3 regions of the Streptomyces sp. NPDC051963 genome follow, and region 1 is predicted to be linked to each of the others. Evidence: predicted binding sites of a transcription regulator. Region 1 holds the regulator's gene; each other region holds the start of a gene.
What was found. Region 1 encodes HspR, which represses chaperone genes until heat shock. Its sites were predicted from a motif close to TTGAGNNNNNNNNNCTCAA; they were not measured.
Positions count from the first base shown of each region.

Region 2: the regulator HspR is predicted to act here: its motif matches at 4,127-4,145, upstream of dnaK (molecular chaperone DnaK).
Region 3: the regulator HspR is predicted to act here: its motif matches at 4,376-4,394, upstream of lon (endopeptidase La).

Region 1 is NZ_JBIUCC010000005.1:492,529-500,171, reverse strand. It holds gene ACIHFB_RS22995 (amidase domain-containing protein) at 1-317, opposite strand, end outside; gene ACIHFB_RS22990 (DNRLRE domain-containing protein) at 1,004-2,977, opposite strand; gene ACIHFB_RS22985 (heat shock protein transcriptional repressor HspR) at 3,256-3,705, opposite strand; gene dnaJ (molecular chaperone DnaJ) at 3,711-4,889, opposite strand; gene grpE (nucleotide exchange factor GrpE) at 4,935-5,588, opposite strand; gene dnaK (molecular chaperone DnaK) at 5,585-7,435, opposite strand; gene ACIHFB_RS22965 (MraY family glycosyltransferase) at 7,530-7,643, opposite strand, start outside.
Region 2 is NZ_JBIUCC010000004.1:72,075-79,717, forward strand. It holds gene narH (nitrate reductase subunit beta) at 1-980, shown strand, start outside; gene narJ (nitrate reductase molybdenum cofactor assembly chaperone) at 980-1,474, shown strand; gene narI (respiratory nitrate reductase subunit gamma) at 1,471-2,193, shown strand; gene dnaK (molecular chaperone DnaK) at 2,212-4,080, opposite strand; gene ACIHFB_RS17090 (glycerophosphodiester phosphodiesterase family protein) at 4,190-4,939, opposite strand; gene ACIHFB_RS17095 (hypothetical protein) at 4,946-6,322, opposite strand; gene ACIHFB_RS17100 (OsmC family protein) at 6,446-6,874, opposite strand; gene ACIHFB_RS17105 (hypothetical protein) at 6,940-7,643, opposite strand, start outside.
Region 3 is NZ_JBIUCC010000007.1:261,187-268,829, reverse strand. It holds gene ACIHFB_RS29245 (protein phosphatase 2C domain-containing protein) at 1-162, shown strand, start outside; gene ACIHFB_RS29240 (MarR family transcriptional regulator) at 272-763, opposite strand; gene ACIHFB_RS29235 (lysozyme) at 1,009-1,854, shown strand; gene lon (endopeptidase La) at 1,924-4,353, opposite strand; gene ACIHFB_RS29225 (sulfatase) at 4,661-6,139, shown strand; gene ACIHFB_RS29220 (rhomboid-like protein) at 6,252-6,974, opposite strand; gene ACIHFB_RS29215 (spermidine synthase) at 7,181-7,643, shown strand, end outside.

The DNA.
Region 1 (7,643 bases):
AAGTTGGTGCAGTCCGAGCCATACATGGCCGGCGCGTTCCAATTGGTCACGGCCCAGGTGGCCGCTCCCGTGCGCAGGTAGGTACCGGCCTGAAGGGCGTCGAAGGAGACCGTGGTGGCGGTGGTCTCGCTGCCGTCGTCCGTGGAGTCGCCGTCGAACGCCGAGGGTTCGAGGCCGTCCGCCTGAAGGTCTCCCTCGACGGCGTTGGCGAAGTCGTCCAACGCGGCGCCGGTCGGCCGCACCACCACCTCCTTGGCGGCCGCGGTGACCACGGAGAGCAGTACCGGCTCCGCACCGGCGGAGAAGGTGTAACGCATCTCGGTCTGGCCGGTCTGCTCGGTCGGGTCGGCGGTGGCGGTGCTGACGTCGGTGACGATGGTGTCCGAGGTGTGCACCGTCGCGCGCAGGGTGACCTTCGTCCCGTCGGCCGACGGGATGGCCAGCACATCGGTGAACGTGGCATCGGGCGAGATGTTGTCCGAGTCGTCCTCGGAGCCCGCGACCCGCTCCCGCAGCAGCGCTTCCTGGTCCTTGGCGAGACGGTTGACGAACTGGGCGCCGTACGCGCTGTTCGCGGCGGCGTCGTTGGCGTCGACATAGCTGCCCTGGACGAGGCCGCCCCGGGCGAAGTGGTAGGCCTGCATGGCCGTCGAGTACGCGTCCGTACCGCCTGTCACGGCCGCCGGCACGATGCCGCCCGACGTGGCGGTCGGGCCGGTGCCGTAGGCGTTCTTACCGGTCACCTTGAAGGTGTAGGTGACGTCCCCGGCGTCCGCGTCGAGGTTGTCGAAGACCGCGGACAGGCCCGTGGTGGTCTTGGTGCCGACCGTCGTGCCGTCGTTGGCCGTCGCGGTGACGGTGTAGGTGACCACGTCGGTCGCCTCACCGGTGAACTCCGCCGCGGACCAGGTCACCAGGGCGCCGTGCTCGCCGGGCACGGCCTTGAGGTCGGTGACCGCCTCGGGCGCGGTGCCGGTGGTGCCGGAGCTCCCGGTCTCCTCGGTCACGTCCAGCGTGAACGTCTGCAGCGCGGTGTAGGCGGAGCACACGCCGTCCGCGCAGGCTCGCATCTTCCAGCGGTAGGTGGCGCCGTCGGTGAGCAGCCCGTCCGACACCTTCGCGACGGCCCGGTCGCCGTCCTGGACGGCGGCGGTGAGGGGCTGGCCCACGGCGTTGCCGGCGGCGTCGTAGAGCAGGTACTCGGCGGACACGGCACCCCGGCCCGCGGCCGTGACGACGCCGGTGAGCAGCGGGGTCGTGGTCTGGACGGCACCGGTCGCGAGGTCGGTGGGCACCTCGGGCGCGGGGCCTTTGAGGTGTCGACCATGAAGGTCTTCCAGGCGCTCCAGGCCGTGGAGTAGTCGCTCCCGTCGTAGGCACGGGCCCGCACCCTCAGGTGCTTGCCGTTGGGCAGCGGGTTCTCCACCGGTAGGGCGAGGGTGGCGACCTCCATGGTGTCGACGTAGGGGGTGTCCGTGGTGAGCGTGTACGTCGTGTCGTTGTACGCCGGGTCCGGCTCGATGGCGTACTGGGCGCGCGCCCGCTGCGGATCGCCGTCGTTCACCAGGGTCGACAGCACGGGCGTGGTCGAGGTGATCACGTTGGTGCCGGTGACCGGCGCCAGGGCGGGCGCGGCCGGCACCTCGGGGTAGGAGTTGTACGTGATCGTCAGGTGCGGTTCCGTAGAGCCGTCGCCGGAGACGTGGTTGGCGGAGTGGAAGCGCCGCCAGGTGGAGGAGTCGGTCTCGTCGACACCGCGGACCAGCAGGCCGTGGTTGGCCGTGCCGCTGGTCCACGCCCTGACGATGGTGTCGATGTCGAAGTTCATCGTGCCGGCCGGGCAGTCCGCGGAGTAGCCCTTGGCGGCGGTGTTGATCACCTGCCCCGTGGTGGTGGCGGCGGGCGGATCGGCCCAGGTGACGGTGGACGACGACCAGGACTCGGTGATCCGCCGCACGGCCGTGCCGGTGCCCACCGTGCAGGCGGAGGACCAGTACGAGTACAGCGCCAGGTTGGTGTCGATGACGTGGACGCCCTCGTAGCCCGCGAGATCGAACTTCAGGAACGAACGCGCCACGGTGGTACCGGCGTTGTACGTGCCCGACTTCAACTCGGTCGAGGAGACCTGGGAGTCGGGGTAGTTGGTGGCGACCCAGGTGTCGGTGGTGACCGCCAGGGTGCTGGTCGGGTCGACGGTGACCGGGTACGTCAGGTCCTGCGTGAAGTAGTCGGCGTCCGGGCGCAGTACGAGGGTCTGGGCGCCGTCGGCCGCGGTCTCGATCTCGGTGTCCACGGCGGCGAGATGCTTGGACTCACCGGACTTCTTGCCCACCGAGGAGTCCCACATCATCGGCGCCGGGGCCTCGGCGACCAGCTTGCCCGCCTTGTTCTTCAGCAGCAGGTGTCCGGAGTCCGCCTCGGACAGGGTCAGGCCCTTGAGGATGACCGGGATGCGGTAGGTGAGGTCGCCGGTGGGCGCCTCGTCGAGGAGGACGTTCTGGGAGAAGCCCTGCTTCAGGGCGGTGACCGTCAGGGTCTGGCCGTCGCCCAGGTCGTAGGAGGCGGTGTCCTCCTTGACGGTCGGCGTGGACAGGGTGTCCTCCCAGCCGAGCGCCATGGAGGCGCCGCCCTCCGAGACGGAGGCCAGCTTCTTGTCGCCGCCGTCGGAGACGGTGATGTCGGCGGCTGCGGCCTCGGGCTCCAACGCGGCGCCCTCGTCGGCGAGTTCCGTGTCGATGTGCTGCCAGGAGCCGTCGTCCTGCTGGACCCGCACCGGCCCGGCGTACGACTCGGCGGTCAGCGTGCCGTCCGGGTTCACATACACGGAGGAGGTCTCGGTGCGCTGGGAGACCAGCTCGATGCGCCGGTTCCGGATCTTCGCGTTGCGCCGGGCGGCCTGCTCCTCGCTGAGGCCCAGCAGCTCGGCTATGTCCGGGGCGGCGTCGCCGAGGGTGACGGCCTGGGCGGGACTGTTCACGATCTCGTCGCTCTGCGCCGGGAAGGGCGCGACCGACGGGTCACCGGCCAGGAATCCGGGCCAGCGTCATCGCCGCCGCGGCCTGGATCCACCGTCTTCGGTTGGTGCGTTGCACTCCAACTCCTTTGGAGAGTCCCCTTGATGCTTTCCGGGGGTGGAGCGCAAGATATACAATTGATCTTCGAAAAATCGCGGATCTGTGATCGAAAGGTGATCACGACGTGGAGAGGGCCGGGAGGTTCGCCAACCTCCCGGCCCTCTCCACACGTCCGCGTCGGTCAGTCCGACTGCCGTCCCTTCGGCCGCCACACCACCAGCGCGCTGGTCTGCTGGACCTCCTGGTACGGGACCAGGTCCCGGCGGTAGGAGGCATGGACGGCCGCTTCCCGCTGCTGCATCGCCGCCGCCGCGCCGTCCAGCGCGGCCTGCATCTCGGACATCCGGGCCTGAAGCGCCGCGACCTGGTTCTCCAGTTCGATGATGCGCTTGATGCCGGCCAGGTTGATGCCCTCGTCCTGCGACAACTGCTGCACGGTGCGCAGCAGTTCGATGTCGCGGGCCGAGTAGCGGCGGCCGCGCCCGGCGGTGCGGTCCGGAGACACGAGGCCCAGACGGTCGTACTGGCGCAGTGTCTGCGGGTGCAGGCCGGACAGCTGGGCCGCCACCGAAATGACGTAGACCGGGGTCTCCTCGGTCAGCTCATACGGGTTGCGTCGACGGCCGTCCATCTCCATCAAGCTCCCTTCGCTGCCTGGAACAGCTCAGCCCGCGGATCCTCGCCCGCGGTCGCCTCGCGATACGCCTCGAGTGCGTCACGAGCCTTCCCCGTCAGGTCCTTCGGGACACTCACCTCGACGGTGACCAACAGGTCGCCGCGTGTGCCGTCCTTGCGGACCGCGCCCTTGCCCCGCGCCCGCATGGTGCGGCCGTTGGGCGTGCCCGGCGGCAGCTTCAGGGTCACGGGCGGGCCGCCCAGCGTCGGGACGCGGACCTCTCCGCCCAGCGCCGCCTCGGTGAACGTGACCGGCACGGTCACCGTCAGGTTGTCGTCCTTGCGGCCGAAGACCGGGTGTACGTCGACATGCACGACGACGTACAAGTCGCCCGCCGGGCCGCCCCGTTCGCCGGGTGCGCCCTTGCCGCGCAGACGGATGCGCTGGCCGTCCGACACCCCGGCCGGGATGCGGACCTGCATCGTGCGCGAGGACTTGGCCCGGCCGCTGCCCTTGCAGACCTCGCAGGGGTTCTCCGCGATCAGACCGCGGCCCTTGCAGTCCGGGCAGGGGTCCGTGAGGGAGAAGCCTCCGCCCGAGCCCCTGGCCACCTGGCCGGTTCCCACGCACGTCGGGCAGACCCGCGGGTTGCCGTTCGCGTCGCCCGTGCCCGAACAGGCCTTGCAGGGTGACTGCGAGGACATCCGCAGCGGGACCGTCGCGCCCTCGATCGCCTCGGTGAAGCTGAGGGTGACCTCGGACTCGATGTCCTGGCCGCGCCGCGGCTGGGTGCGTGTGGTGGCGCCGCCGCGGTTGAACAGGCCCCCGAAGACGTCACCGATGCCGCCGCCGAAGCCGCCGGCGTTCGCCCCGCCCTGGGTGCCGCCTCCGAAGAGGTCACCCAGGTCGAAGTTGAAGTTGCCGCCGCCCGCGCCGCCCGGCCCCGGACGGAACCCGCCGTTGCCGAAGAGGGCGCGTGCCTCGTCGTATTCCTTGCGCTTCTTGGGGTCGCCGAGTATGTCGTTCGCCTCGGAGATCTCCTTGAAGCGCTCCTCGGCCTTGGCGTTGCCCTTGTTGGCGTCCGGGTGGTACTCGCGGGCGAGCTTCCGGTACGCCTTCTTGATCTCGGCCTCGGTGGCGTCCTTGGGGACGCCGAGGACCTTGTAGTAGTCCTTCTCGATGAAGTCCTTGGTGCTCATCCTCGACGTCCCTCCTCTCTCGTCGCTCTTGTCGTCAGTTCAACGTCAGCCCTCGTCCGGGCCACCGCTCTCCTTTTCGTCCGCGGCGGACGTCTCCGTCCCGTCCTCGGCCTTGACCGTCTGCGCACCCGGCTGGGGCTCGGCGACGGCCACCCGCGCGGGGCGGATGGTGCGCTCGCCGAAGCGATACCCCGGCTGGAGAATCGCGACGCAGGTCGTCTCGGTGACATCCGGCGCGTAGGAGTGCATCAGCGCTTCGTGGATCGTCGGGTCGAAGGGCTCGCCCTCCTTGCCGAACTGCTGGAGTCCCATCTTCGCCGCGACGGTCTCCAGCGACTCCCCGACGGACTTGAATCCGCCGACGAACTCGCCGTGGTCCCGGGCGCGGCCGATGTCGTCGAGCACGGGCAGGAGCTCGGTCAGGAGGTTCGCGATGGCGATCTCCTTGACCGCGATCCGGTCACGCTCGACCCGGCGGCGGTAGTTCGCGAACTCGGCCTGGAGCCGCTGGAGGTCCGCGGTGCGCTCGTTGAGCGCCGTACGCACCTGGTCCAGCTGGGCCAGCAGGCCCGCGTCCGCGTTCACGTCCCCGGCCGGGGCCGCCCCCTGTTCGGGAGCCGCCTTCGGCTCGGCGTCGTCAGGGGTCGCGCCGGAGGGGACGTCGGGCTTCTCGTCGAAGCCCGGGGTCTCCTCGGTCACGCCGCACCGTCCTTGCGCTCGTCGTCCACGATCTCGGCGTCCACGACGTCGTCGTCGGCCTTGGCGCCGCCTTCGGCGGCACCCTCGGGACCGCCCGCGGCCTGCTGCGCGGCCTGGGCGTCGGCGTACATGGCCTGGCCGAGCTTCTGCGAGACGGCCGCGACCTTCTCGGTGGCCGTGCGGATCTCGGCGGTTTCCTCCCCCTTGAGGGCTTCCTTCAGCTCCTCGACGGAGGCCTCGACCTCGGTCTTGATCTCGCCGGGGACCTTGTCCTCGTTGTCCTTGAGGAACTTCTCCGTCTGGTAGACGAGCTGCTCGCCCTGGTTGCGCGTCTCGGCGGCCTCGCGGCGGGCGTGGTCCTCCTCCGCGTACTTCTCGGCCTCTTCGCGCATCCGGTTGACCTCGTCCTTCGGCAGCGAGGAGCCACCGGTGACGGTCATCTTCTGCTCCTTGCCCGTGCCCAGGTCCTTCGCGGTCACGTGCATGATGCCGTTGGCGTCGATGTCGAAGGCGACCTCGATCTGCGGGACACCGCGCGGGGCCGGCGGCAGACCGGTCAGCTCGAACATCCCGAGCTTCTTGTTGTACGCCGCGATCTCGCGCTCGCCCTGGTAGACCTGGATCTGCACGGAGGGCTGGTTGTCCTCGGCGGTGGTGAAGATCTCGGACCGCTTGGTCGGGATCGTCGTGTTCCGCTCGATGAGCTTGGTCATGATGCCGCCCTTGGTCTCGATACCGAGGGACAGCGGGGTCACGTCGAGGAGCAGGACGTCCTTGACCTCACCCTTGAGGACACCGGCCTGGAGAGCGGCGCCGATGGCGACGACCTCGTCCGGGTTGACACCCTTGTTGGCGTCCTTGCCGCCGGTCAGCTCGCGGACGAGCTCGGCGACGGCGGGCATGCGGGTGGAGCCACCGACGAGGACGACGTGGTCGATCTCGTTGATGGAGACGCCGGCGTCCTTCATGACGTTGAAGAACGGGGTCTTGCAGCGCTCCAGCAGGTCGGCCGTCAGCTGCTGGAACTGAGCCCGGGTGAGCTTCTCGTCCAGGTGCAGCGGGCCCTCGGCGGAGGCGGTGATGTAGGGCAGGTTGATCGAGGTCTCGGTGGACGAGGACAGCTCGATCTTGGCCTTCTCGGCGGCCTCACGCAGGCGCTGGAGCGCCATCTTGTCCTTGCCGAGGTCCACGCCGTGGCCGGCCTGGAACTGCTGGACCAGGTAGTCGACGATGCGCTGGTCCCAGTCGTCACCACCGAGGTGGTTGTCACCGTTGGTGGCCTTCACCTCGACGACGCCGTCGCCGATCTCCAGCAGGGACACGTCGAAGGTGCCGCCGCCGAGGTCGAAGACGAGGATCGTCTGGTCGTCCTTGTCGAGGCCGTACGCCAGGGCGGCGGCCGTCGGCTCGTTGACGATACGAAGGACGTTGAGACCGGCGATCTCGCCGGCTTCCTTGGTCGCCTGGCGCTCGGAGTCGTTGAAGTACGCGGGGACGGTGATGACCGCGTCGGTCACCTTCTCGCCCAGGTAGGACTCGGCGTCGCGCTTCAGCTTCTGCAGGATGAACGCGGAGATCTGCTGCGGGTTGAAGTCCTTCCCGTCCAGCTGGATCTTCCAGTCGGTGCCCATGTGACGCTTGACGGACCGGATCGTCCGGTCCACGTTGGTGACCGCCTGACGCTTTGCCACCTCGCCGACGAGCACTTCGCCGTTCTTCGCGAAGGCGACGACGGACGGCGTGGTCCTGGCGCCCTCTGCGTTGGTGATGACGGTGGGCTCGCCGCCTTCAAGAACGCTGACGACGGAGTTAGTCGTGCCCAGGTCGATGCCGACCGCACGTGCCATGGTTGATTCCTCCAGCTGACTTGAGTGGAACGGACTCAAGTGTGCATGACGTCCGCGACTGGGTCAACAGACCTGAGTCGCAGGGACTCAACTCTTATCCGTTCCTTACACGCAACTGGGTCGTGACCTGCGGAGACGCAGACCGTCGAGGCCCGTACACCGGTACACAGAGCAACCCGACCACGATCACGAAGGCACCTCCCGCCAC
Region 2 (7,643 bases), on a different contig from region 1:
CGGAGGACGGCATCGTCCTGGTCGACCAGGACCGCTGCCGGGGCTGGCGGATGTGCGTGACGGGATGCCCGTACAAGAAGGTCTACTTCAACCATCGCACCGGCAAGGCCGAGAAGTGCACGATGTGCTATCCGCGGCTCGAGGTCGGTCTGCCGACGGTCTGCTCGGAGACGTGCGTGGGGCGGCTGCGCTATCTCGGGGTGGTGCTGTACGACGCGGACAAGGTGACGGCCGCGGCCTCGGTGCGGGACGAGCAGGAGCTGTACGAGGCCCAGTTGGGCGTCTTCCTCGACCCCGAGGATCCGGGGGTGCGGCGCGCCTGCGACGAGGCGGGGATCCCGTACGACTGGATGGAGGCGGCCCGCCGCTCCCCCGTGCACGCGCTCATCAGCAAGTACCGGGTGGCGCTTCCGCTGCATCCGGAGTACCGCACCATGCCGATGGTCTGGTACATCCCGCCGCTCTCTCCGGTGGTCGACGCGCTGACGGAGACCGGGCACGACGGCGAGAACGCACAGAACCTCTTCGGGGCGATCGACACCCTGCGCATTCCGCTGGAGTACCTGGCGGAGCTCTTCACGGCGGGCGATGTCGCCCCGGTCCGGGCGTCGCTCGAGAAGCTCGCCGCGATGCGTGCCCATATGCGGGCGATCAACCTCGGCGAGATGCCCGATCCGGTCGTCCCCGCCGCCGTCGGCATGCGACCCGACGAGATCGAGGAGATGTACCGGCTGCTGGCCATCGCCAAGTACGAGGACCGGTATGTGATCCCGACCGCCGCCGTCGGGGACGCCCGGCGGCTGGAGGAGTCCGCGCTCCCGGACGGGTGCAGCCTCGACGTCGACGGCGGGCCGGGCATGGGCGGCGACGGGCCGTTCGGCCAGGACTCAGGGGGGCGTACCCATCTGCCGCTGGTGTCGGTGGAGAACTTCCACGCGCTGCGCCATCGGCAGACCTCGGACAAGGAGGGAGAGGTCTGATGCCCGGATTCGAGATGCTCTATCAGGCGGCGGCGCTCTGTCTCACCTACCCCGACGACGAGTTCCGCGCCCGGCTGCCGCTGCTGCGCGAAGCCGCCCCGCAGCTACGGGAGTTCACCGACCACGCCGCGCTGACCGATCCGCAGGTCCTGGCCGCGCACTATGTCCAGGTCTTCGACTTCAAGAACCGCCACAGCCTGTATCTGAGCTGGTGGAGCGACGGGGACACCCGGCGCAGGGGCATGTCCCTGGTCCGCTTCAAGGACATCTACCGTGCCCACGGCCTGGAGTTCACCGGCGAGGAGCTGCCGGACTTCCTGCCCGCGGTCCTGGAGTTCGCGTCCCGCACCGGCAACACCGACCTGCTCACCGAGCACCGCGGAGCCCTGGAACAACTCCGTTCCCGGCTCACCGAGTTCGGCACCCCGTACGCGTGCGTCCTGGACGCCGTGTGCGCGACCCTGCCGCCCGCCCGCACCGGAGCACGCTCATGACCGTCTTCCTCTGGGGCGTCCTGCCGTACGTCGCCGTCGTCCTCCTCGTCGCCGGCCTCGTCTGGCGCCACCGCTACGACAAGTTCGGCTGGACCACGCGCTCCTCGCAGATCTACGAGTCGAAGCTGCTGAACATCGCCTCCCCGGCCTTCCACTACGGCATCCTGTTCGTCCTCGCCGGCCATGTCGTCGGCCTGTTCATCCCGATGTCGTGGACCGACGCGATCGGCGTCGGCGAGCACACCTACCACCTGTTCTCCCTGTACGGCGGGACCGCGGCCGGCCTCCTCACGGTCGCCGGGATCGTGCTCCTGATCCACCGCCGCCGCACCCATGCGCCGGTCTTCCGCGCGACGACGGTCAACGACAAGGTCATGTACGTCGTCCTGCTGGCCGCGATCGCGCTGGGCATGGTCGCCAAGCTCACCCACGCCTCCGGCGACGGCTACAACTACCGTGAGTCCATCGCCCCTTGGGCCCGCAGCCTGTTCACCCTCCAGCCGGACACCGAACGGATGGCGGGCGTGCCCGTGCTGTACCAGATCCACGCGGTGATCGGCATGGCCCTGATCGCGTTCGTGCCGTACAGCCGCCTGGTGCATATGTTCAGCGCGCCCGTGCAGTACCTGTTCCGGCCGTACATCGTCTACCGCAGCCGTGATCTGAACCAGCTGGGACCACGCCCGGAGCGACGGGGCTGGGAGCGGGCGGGGTCCTGACGGGGCGGGTTCCGAGGCCTAGGCCGCCCCGCCCTTCTGGTCCTTGTCGTCGTCGACGATCTCCGCGTCCACCACGCCTTCCTCGTCCTGCGGTCCGGTGGGCTGCTCGGTGCCCTCCGGCGGTGTCTGCTGGGCCTGGGCCTGGGCGTACATGGCCTGGCCCATCTTCTGGCTGACGGTGGCGAGTTTCTCGACGCCGGTGCGCAGTTCGCCGGTCTCGGCGTTGCGCTCCAGGAGTTCCTTGAGTTCGGTGATCGCGGACTCGACCTCCGACCTGGTCTCGGAGGGGACCTTGTCCTCGTTCTCCCGGATGAACTTCTCGGTCTGGTAGACGAGTTGCTCGGCCTGGTTGCGGGTCTCGGCGGCCTCCCGGCGCCCCCGGTCCTCCTCCGCGTACTGCTCGGCCTCCCGCATCATCCGGTCGATGTCGTCCTTGGGGAGGGCCGAGCCGCCGGTGACGGTCATCTTCTGTTCGCGGCCGGTGGCGAGGTCCTTGGCGGAGACGTGCATGATGCCGTTGGCGTCGATGTCGAACGCGACCTCGATCTGCGGGACCCCGCGCGGGGCGGGCGGCAGTCCGGTGAGGTCGAAGACGCCGAGCTTCTTGTTGTAGGCGGCGATCTCGCGTTCGCCCTGGTAGACCTGGATGCCGACCGAGGGCTGGTTGTCGGTGGCGGTGGTGAAGATCTCCGAACGCCGGGTCGGGATCGTGGTGTTGCGCTCGATGAGCTTGGTCATGATGCCGCCCTTGGTCTCGATGCCCAGGGACAGCGGGGTGACGTCGAGCAGCAGGACGTCCTTGACGTCGCCGCGGATGACACCTGCCTGGAGGACGGCGCCGACCGCCACGACCTCGTCCGGGTTGACGCCCTTGTGCGGGTCCTTGCCGGTGAGCTCCTTGACCAGCTCGGTCACCGCGGGCATCCGGGTGGAGCCGCCGACGAGGATCACATGGTCGACCGCGGAGAGCTTGATGCCGGCGTCCTTGACCGCCTGGTGGAAGGGGGTCTTGCAGCGGTCGAGGAGGTCGGCGGTCAGCTCCTGGAACTGGGCGCGGGTGAGCTTCTCGTCGAGGTGGAGGGGGCCCTCGGCGGAGGCGGTGATGTAGGGCAGGTTGATCGTGGTCTCGGAGGACGACGACAGCTCGATCTTGGCCTTCTCGGCGCCCTCGCGCAGCCGCTGCACGGCCATCTTGTCGTTGCCGAGGTCGATGCCGTTCTGCCCCTTGAACTTCTTGATCAGGTACTCGACGATCCGCTGGTCCCAGTCGTCACCGCCGAGGTGCGTGTCGCCGTTGGTGGCCTTGACCTCGATGACGCCGTCGCCGATCTCCAGCAGCGACACGTCGAAGGTGCCGCCGCCGAGGTCGAAGACGAGCACGGTCTGCTCCTCGCCCCGGTCGAGGCCGTAGGCGAGGGCGGCGGCCGTCGGCTCGTTGATGATCCGCAGCACCTTCAGGCCCGCGATCTCCCCGGCTTCCTTGGTGGCCTGCCGCTGGGCGTCGTCGAAGTACGCCGGTACGGTGATCACCGCGTCGGTGACGTCCTCGCCGAGGTAGGACTCGGCGTCCCGCTTCAGTTTCTGAAGGACGCGTGCGGACAGCTCCTGCGCCCGGTAGCGGGTGCCGTCGATGTCGCCCTGGTCAGGGAAGCGCCAGTCCCCGTCGCCCATGTGCCGCTTCACCGAGCGGGCGGTGCGCTCCACGTTCGTCACGGCCTGCCGTTTGGCCACCTCACCGACGAGCACCTCGCCGTTCTTCGCGAAGGCCACCACCGACGGTGTGGTCCGCGCGCCCTCCGCATTGGCGACGACAGTGGGTTCGCCGCCCTCCAGGACGGCCACCACCGAGTTCGTGGTCCCGAGATCGATTCCGACCGCACGTGCCATCGCTGTCCCCTTCCGCCAGGGCCGCTCCCGCACTCCAGCACAAAACTTGAGTGCGCTCTTGTCAATGGGACGGGTACCCAGCGGGTGGGGGCGGCAGCCTCGGCGCCGGCTAGCTGAGCGTGCGCTCAGGCTCCCGCGGCTCCCCGCGGAGCGCAACCGCGCGCCGGGGTCGGTCGGTGATCAGCACGTCGACGCGGGGGTCGCCGAGGAAGGTCTGAAGGAGGTCGTCGTCGTTGACCGTCCACACCATGGTGAAGAGGCCGTTGCGGGCGGCCTCGCGCAGTACGTTGGCGCGGGCGAGCCGCTGGTGCACGGCCACCCCCCTCGCGCCGCAGGCGCGCACCCGGCGCATCGGGAACAGCTCGCCCAGCCGGGTCATCGGCAGCCGGGCCCACCCGAGCTCCTTGCGGTTGCGGCCCAGGGACAGGGCCGTGCGCACGCCGGGGAACGCCTGTGAGATGGCGGCGACGGAACGGTCCTCCAGCGTCGTGGCCACGAATCCGTCCTCGCCGAGCAGGGCGACCGCCCGGTCGATCACCTCACGCTCCTCGCCCACCTCCTTCAGGTCGAGGTGCCCGATCAGCTTCCCGGCGATCAGGGCCATGACGTCGTCCACGACCGGCACGGCGTATCCGGCGCGCTCGCTCAGCTCGGCGTGGGTGATCCGGGAGAGCAGCGGGCCGGTGTGGTCGACCCGGGGGTCGTGGTAGACGACGAAGACGCCGTCCGCCGTACGCCGGATGTCGAACTCGACGTACTCGGCACCCGAGGCGATCGCGTCCTCATAGGCCTCCCAGGTGGCGGCGGCGGCCAGCTCGGACCCTCCCTTGTGTGCCGATACGGCGGGTCGTCGCGACATGGACAGTCAACTCCCGGATGAGGAACGCGGTGCGGGCACCGTAACCGATCCGTCGTCGGACGGGTCGAGCAGCGAGCCGGAGCGTCCGCTGACCCGCCTGAGCAGGATGTATCCGATCACGGCCAGGACGACGAAGGGAATCCAGGCCAGCGCGTACGCCAGTCCGTACTCCCGTAGGTCGAGGATGGAGTGGTGGTCGTCCACGTTCGTCGCGTTCACGCCGAAGAAGGCCAGCAGCAGGGTGGGCGGCAGGGCGATCAGCGTGGCCACTGCGACCAGGGCGGAGACGGTGCGGTCTCGGTGTTCGTCACGCTCCGCGAGCGCGGCGTCCAGGGCGGCGGAACGGGCGTTGATCACGGAGGTGAGGCGCTCGACCATGCGCGCGGAGTTGTCGAGGCTGTCGCGGATGCCGAGGGTGTCCCGCAGCGAGGACTGGAAGCCCTCCATCAGCATCTCCGGGATCAGCAGGCTGTCGACGTAGGCCTCCACGCCGAAGGCCAGGTCCAGTTGCAGTTCGTTCACGCCCGTCGACAGCCGGGAGATGAGCGTGCGCACCTCGGACGGCGAGTCCGTGAGCGCCTGTTCGTTGCGCCGCATCATGTCGAAGGCGGCGAGCCGGGTGCGCTGGAGGACGGCCAGGGCGGAGATCATGCCGACGGCGACCAGGGTCAGGCCGTTCTCCACGTGCGGGGCCCAGCCCGCCTGCACGGAGACGCCGCGGCCGTGCGCGGACAGCGTCACGCCGTGGTTCCTGAGGTTGGGCGGGACGCTGACGTCGAGGGGGGCTCCGGGGTGCCGGGGCAGCTTGGCGCGGTAGATGATCTCGTTGAGCAGCAGGTCCCGCCCGGGCTCGGCGTCCAGCAGCTCCCGGAGCAACCGGCCGCCGGGGAAGACGAGTTGGTGCACGTTCTGTCCGAAGTCCAGCGGCTCGGGCAGGTCGAGCCGTTCGCTCAGCACCTCCAGCAGGGGCCGTGAACGGAGCGTGAGCCGTGCGCGGTCGAAGCAGGTGGCGGCGAGCCAGGCGGCGACCGCCCCGGCGTCCGTCTCGCCCTGGAAGCCGCAGTCCACGACGAGTGTCGCGTCGCCGCGCGGGGTGGCGACGACCAGGATCCCCACGGACGCGAGGGACAGGCCGTGGTCCCCGTGCGGCAGCCCCAGGTCGCCGGGCGCCACGGTGTCGGCCAGCACGGGTACGGGCAGCACCGCCTCGCTGGTCGTCAGATGCGGGGTGAAACGGCCGAAGTCGAGGCGGTCGACGAGACCGCCCAGATCGGCGCTGTCCGGCCGCACCCGTCCGGCGAGGCTGAATAACAGGATGATGCGGGTCAGTTCCCGAGTGGCGGAGTCAAGCGCCGTTCCATTGCTGGACGTTCCCGGCAACATCGAAGTCCTTCCGACATCTCAGCGTCATCTACATACCCCGGTCCGGGGCCGTGAACCGAGCGTCGCGCAGGCCCGCCCCCGGCTCGGGGCGGGCCTGCGCGACGTCGGGACGAGGCGGACGCCTCAGGCGAGCTTCGCCGACAGCGTGATGGTCGTGCCGGTGAGTGCCTGGCTGACGGGGCAGCCGACCTTGGCCTCCTCCGCGGTGGCGACGAACGTGTCGTTGTCGATGCCCGGGACCGTGCCCTCGACGGTGAGGTGGATGCCGGTGATGCCCTCACCCGGCTGGAAGTTGACGTCGGCCGAGGTGACGAGCTTGGTGGGCGGGGTACCGGCCTTGGCGAGCATGTTGGAGAAGGCCATGGAGAAGCAGCTGGAGTGGGCGGCGGCGATCAGCTCCTCGGGGCTGGTCTTGCCGTTCGCGTCCTGGGCGCGCGATGCCCACGTGACCGGCTGCTCGTCGATGGCACCGGAGGAGTCGAAGGTGACGACCCCATTGCCCTCGAGCAGGTTGCCTTCCCAGACGGTGTGTGCGGAGCGCGTGGTTGCCACTGTTCTTCCTTTCACGTGTGGTCCCTGTGCGGGGTTCCCTGGCCCCCATCCGATCACATTCCGGCTTACTGCACGCGGAACACCGGTCCTCGCGCGGTGAACGGCAGTCGGGCGCCTTCGGGAATCAGATACGCGTGCTCGCGCCGCACCCGGAGCGTGTCGCACCAGCCGTCCGTGATCACCAGGACGGGAGCGCCCGGCGGGAAGTCGTCCGCCCGGTGCAGCAGGTCGATGCCCGGCTGGAGGACCGTACCGCCGCGGCCGTGCACCCGCACCCGTCCGGCGATCTCGGTGACCGGTACGAAACCGGCGTCGTGCGGCGCCGCGTCGCAGAAGACGACGCGCGCGGCCGGTACGTCACGGGCCTCGGCGTACGAGGCGATCGCGCCCAGCGCCTTGCCGAGCAGGGTGCGGTCCATGGAGCCGGAGGTGTCGAGGACGACGCCGAAGGTGCAGCGGGCGATCTCCTCGGGCGGGAAGTACCGGCCCGCGCGCGGGATGTCGGGGGTGGAGGACTGGCGGCGCGAGGGACGGGCGTACGACCGCACCGGCTCCGGACGGGGTACGAACTCGTCGAACCAGCGGGCCAGTTGCGCGTCCCACGGCAGCGGTGGATGGCTCAGCGCGCGGATCTCCTCGATCAGCCCGCCGGGCAGGTGTCCGCGCTCCTGTCCCTGGTGCAGATCGAGGCCCTGGCACAGGCCACGGCGGTAGAACTCGTCGAGGTCGACGTAGTCGCGCGGGCTGCCGAGCGGTCCGCCGAGGATGT
Region 3 (7,643 bases), on a different contig from region 1:
CACGAGGGCAACTGGGCGGACTGCTTCGACCTCGTACGGAAAGAGGGAGCCGGGGCGCTGGTCGCGCGGGTACGGGCACTGGAACTGGCGGACACGGAACGGCGGTTCCTGCGGCGGAGCAAGACGCACGATGACGCGACGGTGGTGTACGTGGAGCTGTAGTGCAGCGCCCCGAAGGGACGCGGGGAACTGCGCGACCAGCCACGACGGCGCAGCAGACGACCGACGACCGTTCGCGGCACCGCCAATCACGGCACACCCCGCGGAGCGTTCAGCCCTCCATCTGCCGGTTCAGCTGATGCAGCAGCCGTGCCAGCTCGGCGACCTCACCGCGATCCCAGTGGGCGAGCTGGTTGACGTACCGAGCCCGGCGTGCCTCCCGCACCTTGCCCACCCGGCCGCGCCCCTCCTGGGTCAGATGGATCAGCCAGGCCCGCCCGTCCGCCGGGTCGGGTTCGCGGGCGACCAGGCCGAGGTCCTCCAGGGCGCGGAGCTGACGGGACATCGTGGCCTTGCCGACGCCGATGTAGGCGGCGAGATCCGTGGCGCGCTGGCCGCCGAGTTCATCCAGACGGACCAGCAGACCGTAAGCGGCGGACTCCAGGTCGGGGTGGACCTCGCGGGCCATCTCGCCCTGGTTGGCGCGGGCCCGTCGCAGCAGCACCGTCAGCTCGCGTTCCAGGGACAGGAATTCCCGGTCCACACCACTCGGCGACGCGTCGGATTCGACTCCATGTCCGCCGCCGTTTCCGTCTTCTTGCACGTCAGTCCCTACCTTGAACTTCCCGGTCCGGAAAGTTTCCGCCAAATGCCGTCATCGCCGCAGCTCCGCCAGTATTTCGCAGGCGTAGACCAACGGCAGCCACCGGACCCCCTTCCCACCCGGTCGTCTACGTGCGTAGCTTCTTTACCAGGAAATTGCTGGCATGCCCACGCCAGCAAGGGCCGGCAACGACGTACCCCCACCGCGTTCCCCACCGAGCACAACCGAGCCCTCGGAGGCACGCTATGACCGTGCACAGACCTGGATCGGTACACCCTCACCGGCTCACCCTCGCCGGCATCCTGCTCGCCGCCCTCTCCCTCCTCCTGGCCCTCGCCGCCCCGGCCAACGCCGACGAGGAGCTGAACCCCAACGCCGGAGTGCTCGGCCGCGGCTCCGCCTACATGGGCATGGGAGTCGTCGCCCACGACGGCCAGGGGGACTTACCTCCCGACCCCCGCGCCACCCAGACGGAGGGCGTGGACGTCTCCAGCCATCAGGGCGACGTCGCCTGGTCCACCCTGTGGAGCAGCGGCGTCAGATGGGCCTACACGAAGGCGAGCGAAGGGACGTACTACACGAACCCCTACTTCGCCCAGCAGTACAACGGCCCCTACGACGTCGGCATGATCCGTGGCGCCTACCACTTCGCCACCCCGGACACGACGACCGGCGCCGCCCAGGCGAACTACTTCGTCGATCACGGCGGCGGCTGGTCCCGCGACGGCAAGACCCTGCCCGGCGCCCTCGACATCGAGTGGAACCCGTACGGAGCAGCCTGCTACGGCAAGACCCAGAGCGAGATGGTCAGCTGGATCCGCAGCTTCGTCACCCAGTACAAGGCCCGCACCGGCCGCGACCCCGTCATCTACACGGCAACCAGCTGGTGGACCCAGTGCACCGGCAACTACGCCGGCTTCGCCACCGCCAACCCGCTGTGGATCGCCCGGTACGCGTCGACCGTGGGGACACTGCCGGCCGGTTGGGCGTACCACACCATGTGGCAGTACACGTCCTCCGGCCCGACGGTCGGGGACCACAACAAGTTCAACGGTGCTTTGGACCGGGTGCAGGCGCTGGCCAACGGCTGATTTCCCGAGGTACGGCGAAGGCCCGGGCCCCCTTGCGGGGTCCGGGCCTTGCCTGTCCGGTCGCGCCCGTCACGCCGCGATCGGAACCTCCGGGGTCGCGCCGTTCGTGGCCGGCGACAGGGCCAGTTCCAGGACCTGGCGGACGTCGGTCACGGCGTGGACGTCGAGCTTGTCCAGCACCTCGGCCGGGACGTCGTCCAGGTCCGGCTCGTTGCGCTTGGGGATGATGACGGTGGTGACGCCCGCCCGGTGCGCCGCGAGCAGCTTCTGCTTCACGCCGCCGATCGGGAGGACCCGGCCGGTCAGCGAGACCTCGCCGGTCATCGCCACGTCCGTACGGACCAGGCGGCCGGAGAGCAGCGACGCCAGTGCGGTCGTCATCGTGACACCCGCGCTCGGGCCGTCCTTCGGCACCGCGCCCGCCGGGAAGTGGATGTGCACGCCCCGGTCCTTCAGGTCGGCCACGGGCAGTTCCAGTTCGGCGCCGTGCGAGCGAAGGAAGGACAGCGCGATCTGCGCCGACTCCTTCATGACGTCACCCAGCTGGCCGGTCAGGGTCAGACCCGCCGCGCCCGTCTCCGGGTCGGCCAGCGACGCCTCCACGAACAGGACGTCACCGCCCGCTCCGGTGACCGCGAGGCCGGTGGCGACACCGGGGACCGCCGTACGGCGCTCCGCCGGGTCCTGCGCGGACTCGGGCACGTGGTGCGGCCGCCCGATCAGACCGCGCAGGTCACCGTCCCCGACCGTGAACGGCAGCTCCCGCTCGCCCAGTTCGTGCTGCGCCGCCACCTTGCGGAGCAGCCGTGCGATGGACCGCTCCAGGGTGCGGACGCCCGCCTCGCGTGTGTACTCGCCGGCGAGCTTGCGCAGCGCGCCCTCGTCGATGACGACCTCGTCCTTGTTCAGGCCGGCCCGCTCCAGCTGACGCGGGAGCAGGTGGTCGCGGGCGATGACGATCTTCTCGTCCTCGGTGTAGCCGTCGAGGCGGACCAGTTCCATCCGGTCGAGGAGGGCCTCCGGGATGGCCTCCAGGACGTTCGCCGTGGCGAGGAAGACGACATCGCTCAGGTCGAGTTCGACCTCGAGGTAGTGGTCGCGGAACGTGTGGTTCTGGGCCGGGTCGAGGACCTCCAGGAGGGCTGCCGCCGGGTCGCCCCGGAAGTCCGAGCCCACCTTGTCGATCTCGTCCAGCAGGACGACCGGGTTCATCGAACCGGCCTCCTTGATCGCGCGGACGATCCGGCCGGGCAGCGCGCCGACGTACGTACGCCGGTGGCCGCGGATCTCGGCCTCGTCGCGGACGCCGCCGAGGGCGACGCGGACGAACTTGCGGCCCATGGCGTGGGCCACCGACTCGCCGAGGCTGGTCTTGCCGACGCCGGGCGGGCCGACGAGGGCCAGGACGGCACCGCCGCGCCGCCCGCCGACGACTCCGAGCCCCCGGTCGGTACGGCGCTTGCGCACCGCCAGGTACTCGGTGATCCGCTCCTTCACGTCCTGAAGGCCCGCGTGCTCGGCGTCCAGGATCGCCTGGGCGCCCTGGATGTCGTACGCGGCATTGTCATCGGTTCGCTCGTTCCACGGCAGTTCGAGGACGGTGTCCAGCCAGGTGCGGATCCAGGAGCCCTCCGGCGACTGGTCGCTGGACCGCTCCAGCTTGTCGACCTCCTTGAGGGCGGCCTCGCGGACCTTCTCGGGCAGGTCGGCGGCCTCGACACGGGCGCGGTAGTCGTCGGACTCCTCACCTTCCTGCTCGCCGTTGAGCTCGCGCAGCTCCTTGCGTACGGCCTCCAGCTGGCGCCGGAGCAGGAATTCGCGCTGCTGCTTGTCGACGCCCTCCTGGACGTCCTTGGCGATGGTCTCGGCGACGTCCTGCTCGGCGAGGTGGTCGCGCAGCTGCTGGGTGGCGAGCTTGAGGCGGGCCACCGGGTCACCGGTCTCCAGGAGTTCGATCTTCTGCTCGGTGGTGAGGAAGGGCGAGTAGCCGGAGTTGTCGGCGAGGGTGGAAACATCGTCGATCGCCTGCACGCGGTCGACGACCTGCCAGGCGCCGCGCTTGCGCAGCCAGGCGGTGGCGAGGGCCTTGTACTCCTTGACCAGTTCGGTGACATGCCCCGGCAGCGGCTCGGGCACGGCCTCGTCGACCCTGGTCCCCTCGACCCACAGTGCGGCGCCCGGCCCGGTGGTACCGGCGCCGATCTGCACACGTCCGCGTCCACGGATGAGGGCGCCCGGGTCACCGTCGGCGAGCCGGCCGACCTGCTCGACGGTGCCGAGCACACCGGTGCTCGGGTAGGCCCCGTCGACGCGCGGCACCAGCAGGACCTTCGGCTTTCCGGGCTCTGATCGGGCGGCGGCCTGTGCGGCCTCCACCGCGGCACGCACATCGGCGTCATTCAGGTCCAGCGGCACCACCATCCCGGGCAGCACGACCTCGTCATCGAGCGGCAGCACGGGCAGGTTGAGTGTTACGGGGGTGGTGGACTCGGCAGCCATGATCGTCCTCTCGACAATGAAGTTGAGCTATGCCGACTCAATGCTTGTGAGCCCCTCGTTGTTCCCCAAGCCTCGTTCGCTCTGAGCGATCACCCCGATTCGCGAGGTCACCGCCATCGCGGGGGCCCACCCCCCTGGCCGGAGCGCGCCGACGCCCTCTGCCACAACACCGCAAGGCCGCCGCGACATCCCCGCAATACCGTTCACAGGAACCGTCCGCACACTGCAAGCTCGCTCACAGACTGTGGGAGCGTCCGAACGGGGACGCATGGGGATGCACGGGGATCAACGGGGACTTGGGGAGCACATGACCGAGGGACATCGACGTGCGCCGGCACGGCGTGCGGTGATCGCGGGGGCCGCGGTGGCGGCGACGGGGGCGGCGATCCCGATCATCGCGAAGGCGACGGACGGCGGCAGCGACCCGGCCGCGGGCCCGGCACACACCGCCCGGCCCGTCGTGAGCAGGGCGCCCGCACCCGCTCCCCGCCGTCGCCCCCGCCCCGGCGACCGCCCCAACATCCTTCTCGTCCTCACCGACGACCAGCCCAAGGAAACGGACTGGGCGATCCGGCAGACCGTCGACTGGCTCGGCGGACAGGGCGTGACCTTCGCGCGGGCGCATGCGAACACGCCCCTGTGCGCGCCGTCCCGCGCCTCGATCATGTCGGGCCGGTACGCCCACAACCACGGGCTCCTTGACACCCGCCACCCGTACCGTCTGGACCAGCACACCACCGTCCAGCGCCAGTTGCACGAGGCCGGCTACCGGACGGGCCTGTTCGGCAAGTACCTCAACTACTGGCACACCGGCGACGATCCCCCGCACTTCGACGAGTGGCTGCTCCAGGAGCCGGTCAGCTACTACAACGGCCACTACAACGACAACGGGACGGTACGGAACATCCCGGGCTACAACACGACCGTCATCAAGGACCGCGCCCTCGCCTTCATGGAGAAGTCCCGCACCGACGACCGCCCCTGGTTCGCGTACGTCGCCACCCGCAGCGCGCATGAGGTGAACATCCCGGAGCAGAAGTACGCCCGCACCCGCGTGCCCGAGTGGGAGGGCCGGCCGTCGGTGTTCGAGTCGGACAAGGCCGACAAGCCGCGCTTCCTGCGGAAGGCCCACCACTCCTTCGCCCAGGGAAAGGCCCTGCGCACCAGCCAGCTGCGCACGCTGCTCTCCGTGGACGACGCGATGCGCGACTTCCGCGACCAGCTGCGGGCGCTGGGACAGCTGGAGAACACGCTCGTGCTGTTCACCAGCGACCACGGCCTGTGCTGGGGCGACCACGGCTGGCTGCGCAAGTCGGTGCCGTACCGCCCGAGTCTGGAGGTGCCGTTCTGGCTGTCCTGGCCGGCCGGCCTGACCGTCGGCACCGACGACCGTCTCACCGGTCACGTCGACATCGCGCCCACCCTCCTGGACGCGGCCGGCATCACCCCGGACACCCCGCACGACGGCCACTCCCTCCTCGACCTCGGCAACGACCGCGACCACCTGCTCGCCGAGTGGTTCTGGAACCGCCAGGACAAGAAACCGATCCACACCTGGGCGTCCTACATCGGCAAGTCCCAGCAGTACACGGAGTACTACCGCGGCCGCCTCGACTCCGAGGGCCGCCCGAAGGGCAGCGGCGAGGTCATCTTCCGCGAGTACTACGACCTGGACACCGACCCCTCCCAACTCACCAACCGCCTCCACGGAGCAACCCCCGAGGAGGAACGCAGACTCGGCATCCCGGCACTGGCGAGCGGACTGACCGCGGCACGCAAGGTCTGAGCGGAACCAATGAACCCGGGCCCACAACAGCGCCCCGTCAGGGGCGCGGGGAACTGCGCGACCAGCCCCCACCGGGCCCGCGGACAACGAACCGCCTACTCCAACGCAAAGCTCAGCGCCGCGCCCCGCGCCGAACCGTCGGCCACAGCGCGATCCCGATCCCCAGCGCGATCAGATGCCCCCACTCGGACATCGGGTCCGTGAACGCGACCAGGTCCTGGACCAGCGTCCAGCCGAACAGACCCACCAGCGGCCACCGCACCCACGGCGTCAGCAGACCCGCCACCGCACCGACGCCCGTCGCGACGCCGAAGCTGATGCCGTAGTCGAGCCGGTGGAGGGAGCTGTCGGGCAGATGGCCGACCAGGACCGCCAGTCCGATGGGGACTTCGGTCGCGAGGGTGGCCAGCACATGTCCGGCCAGGAAGACACAGGCCGTGCGGGCCCCGCCGATCCGCCGCTCCAGCGCGGTGAGGACGAGCAGGAAGCCGATCGCGTACGGCGACACCAGCCCGCCCGCGACCCACAGCGCACTGGCCAGCAGCACGAACACCGGCGTGCGGACGAGGTGCGCCACGTCGGTGCTGGAGCCCTGGAGAAGGGCGTGGACGACCGACGGGTCGGCGTATTCGATGATCAGCGAGGTGCCCGCGAGCACGGCCGCGAAGGCGAAGGTGAAGGGGGTTCCCGTGGGGGTGGGCAGCACTCGCCACGGACGTAGAGGGCGCTTTCGGGGAGCCGCCGGTTCCGGTGTCCGCTGGCGCGGCATGCCGTTCAGCAGCCCGGAGACCTCGGGAAGGGCATCACGAGGCGTCGTCGGCGCGATCCGTTCCACCGTGAGACGCTCCTTCCCTTTCACTCCACCCTCCGCGCCCCCGCGCGCCGCTGTCTGTGACGGGCACCACCTCGCAGCCGATTCACACCCAACTCTCAGGCAACGGCCGGTATCTGCCCGCGGCGGCGTCAGGCACGTTCATGTCTCGTCAACACGATGTCCGTAATTCCATCAACCATTCGTCAGGGAACTGTCAGGATGGGCCGATGCCCACCGCATACGACCTGCCCGAAGTCCTGGACCGTCGTGAGGGCCCGCACGGCGAAGTCGTCCTGCGCCGCCACGGCGAACTGCTCCAGATCATCGCGAACGGCTGCTTCCTGATGGACACCTCCGACGGACGCTCGGAGCGCCGACTGGTCGACGCGGCACTCGACGCCCTGGACGAGCGGAAGCGGCCGAATGTGCTGATCGCAGGCCTGGGCGTCGGTTTCTCGCTCGCGCACGCCGCGGAGAACCCCCGCTGGGGCCGCATTACCGTCGTCGAACGCGAACCGGCCGTGATCGGCTGGCACCGCGAGGGCCCCCTGTCCGCGCTGACGGCGAAGGCTCTCGCGGATCCCCGCACGGAGATCGTCGAAAGTGACGTGATCCCTTACGTCAATGAGATTTCCGACACGTATGACGCACTGTGCCTGGACATCGACAACGGCCCCGACTGGACCGTCA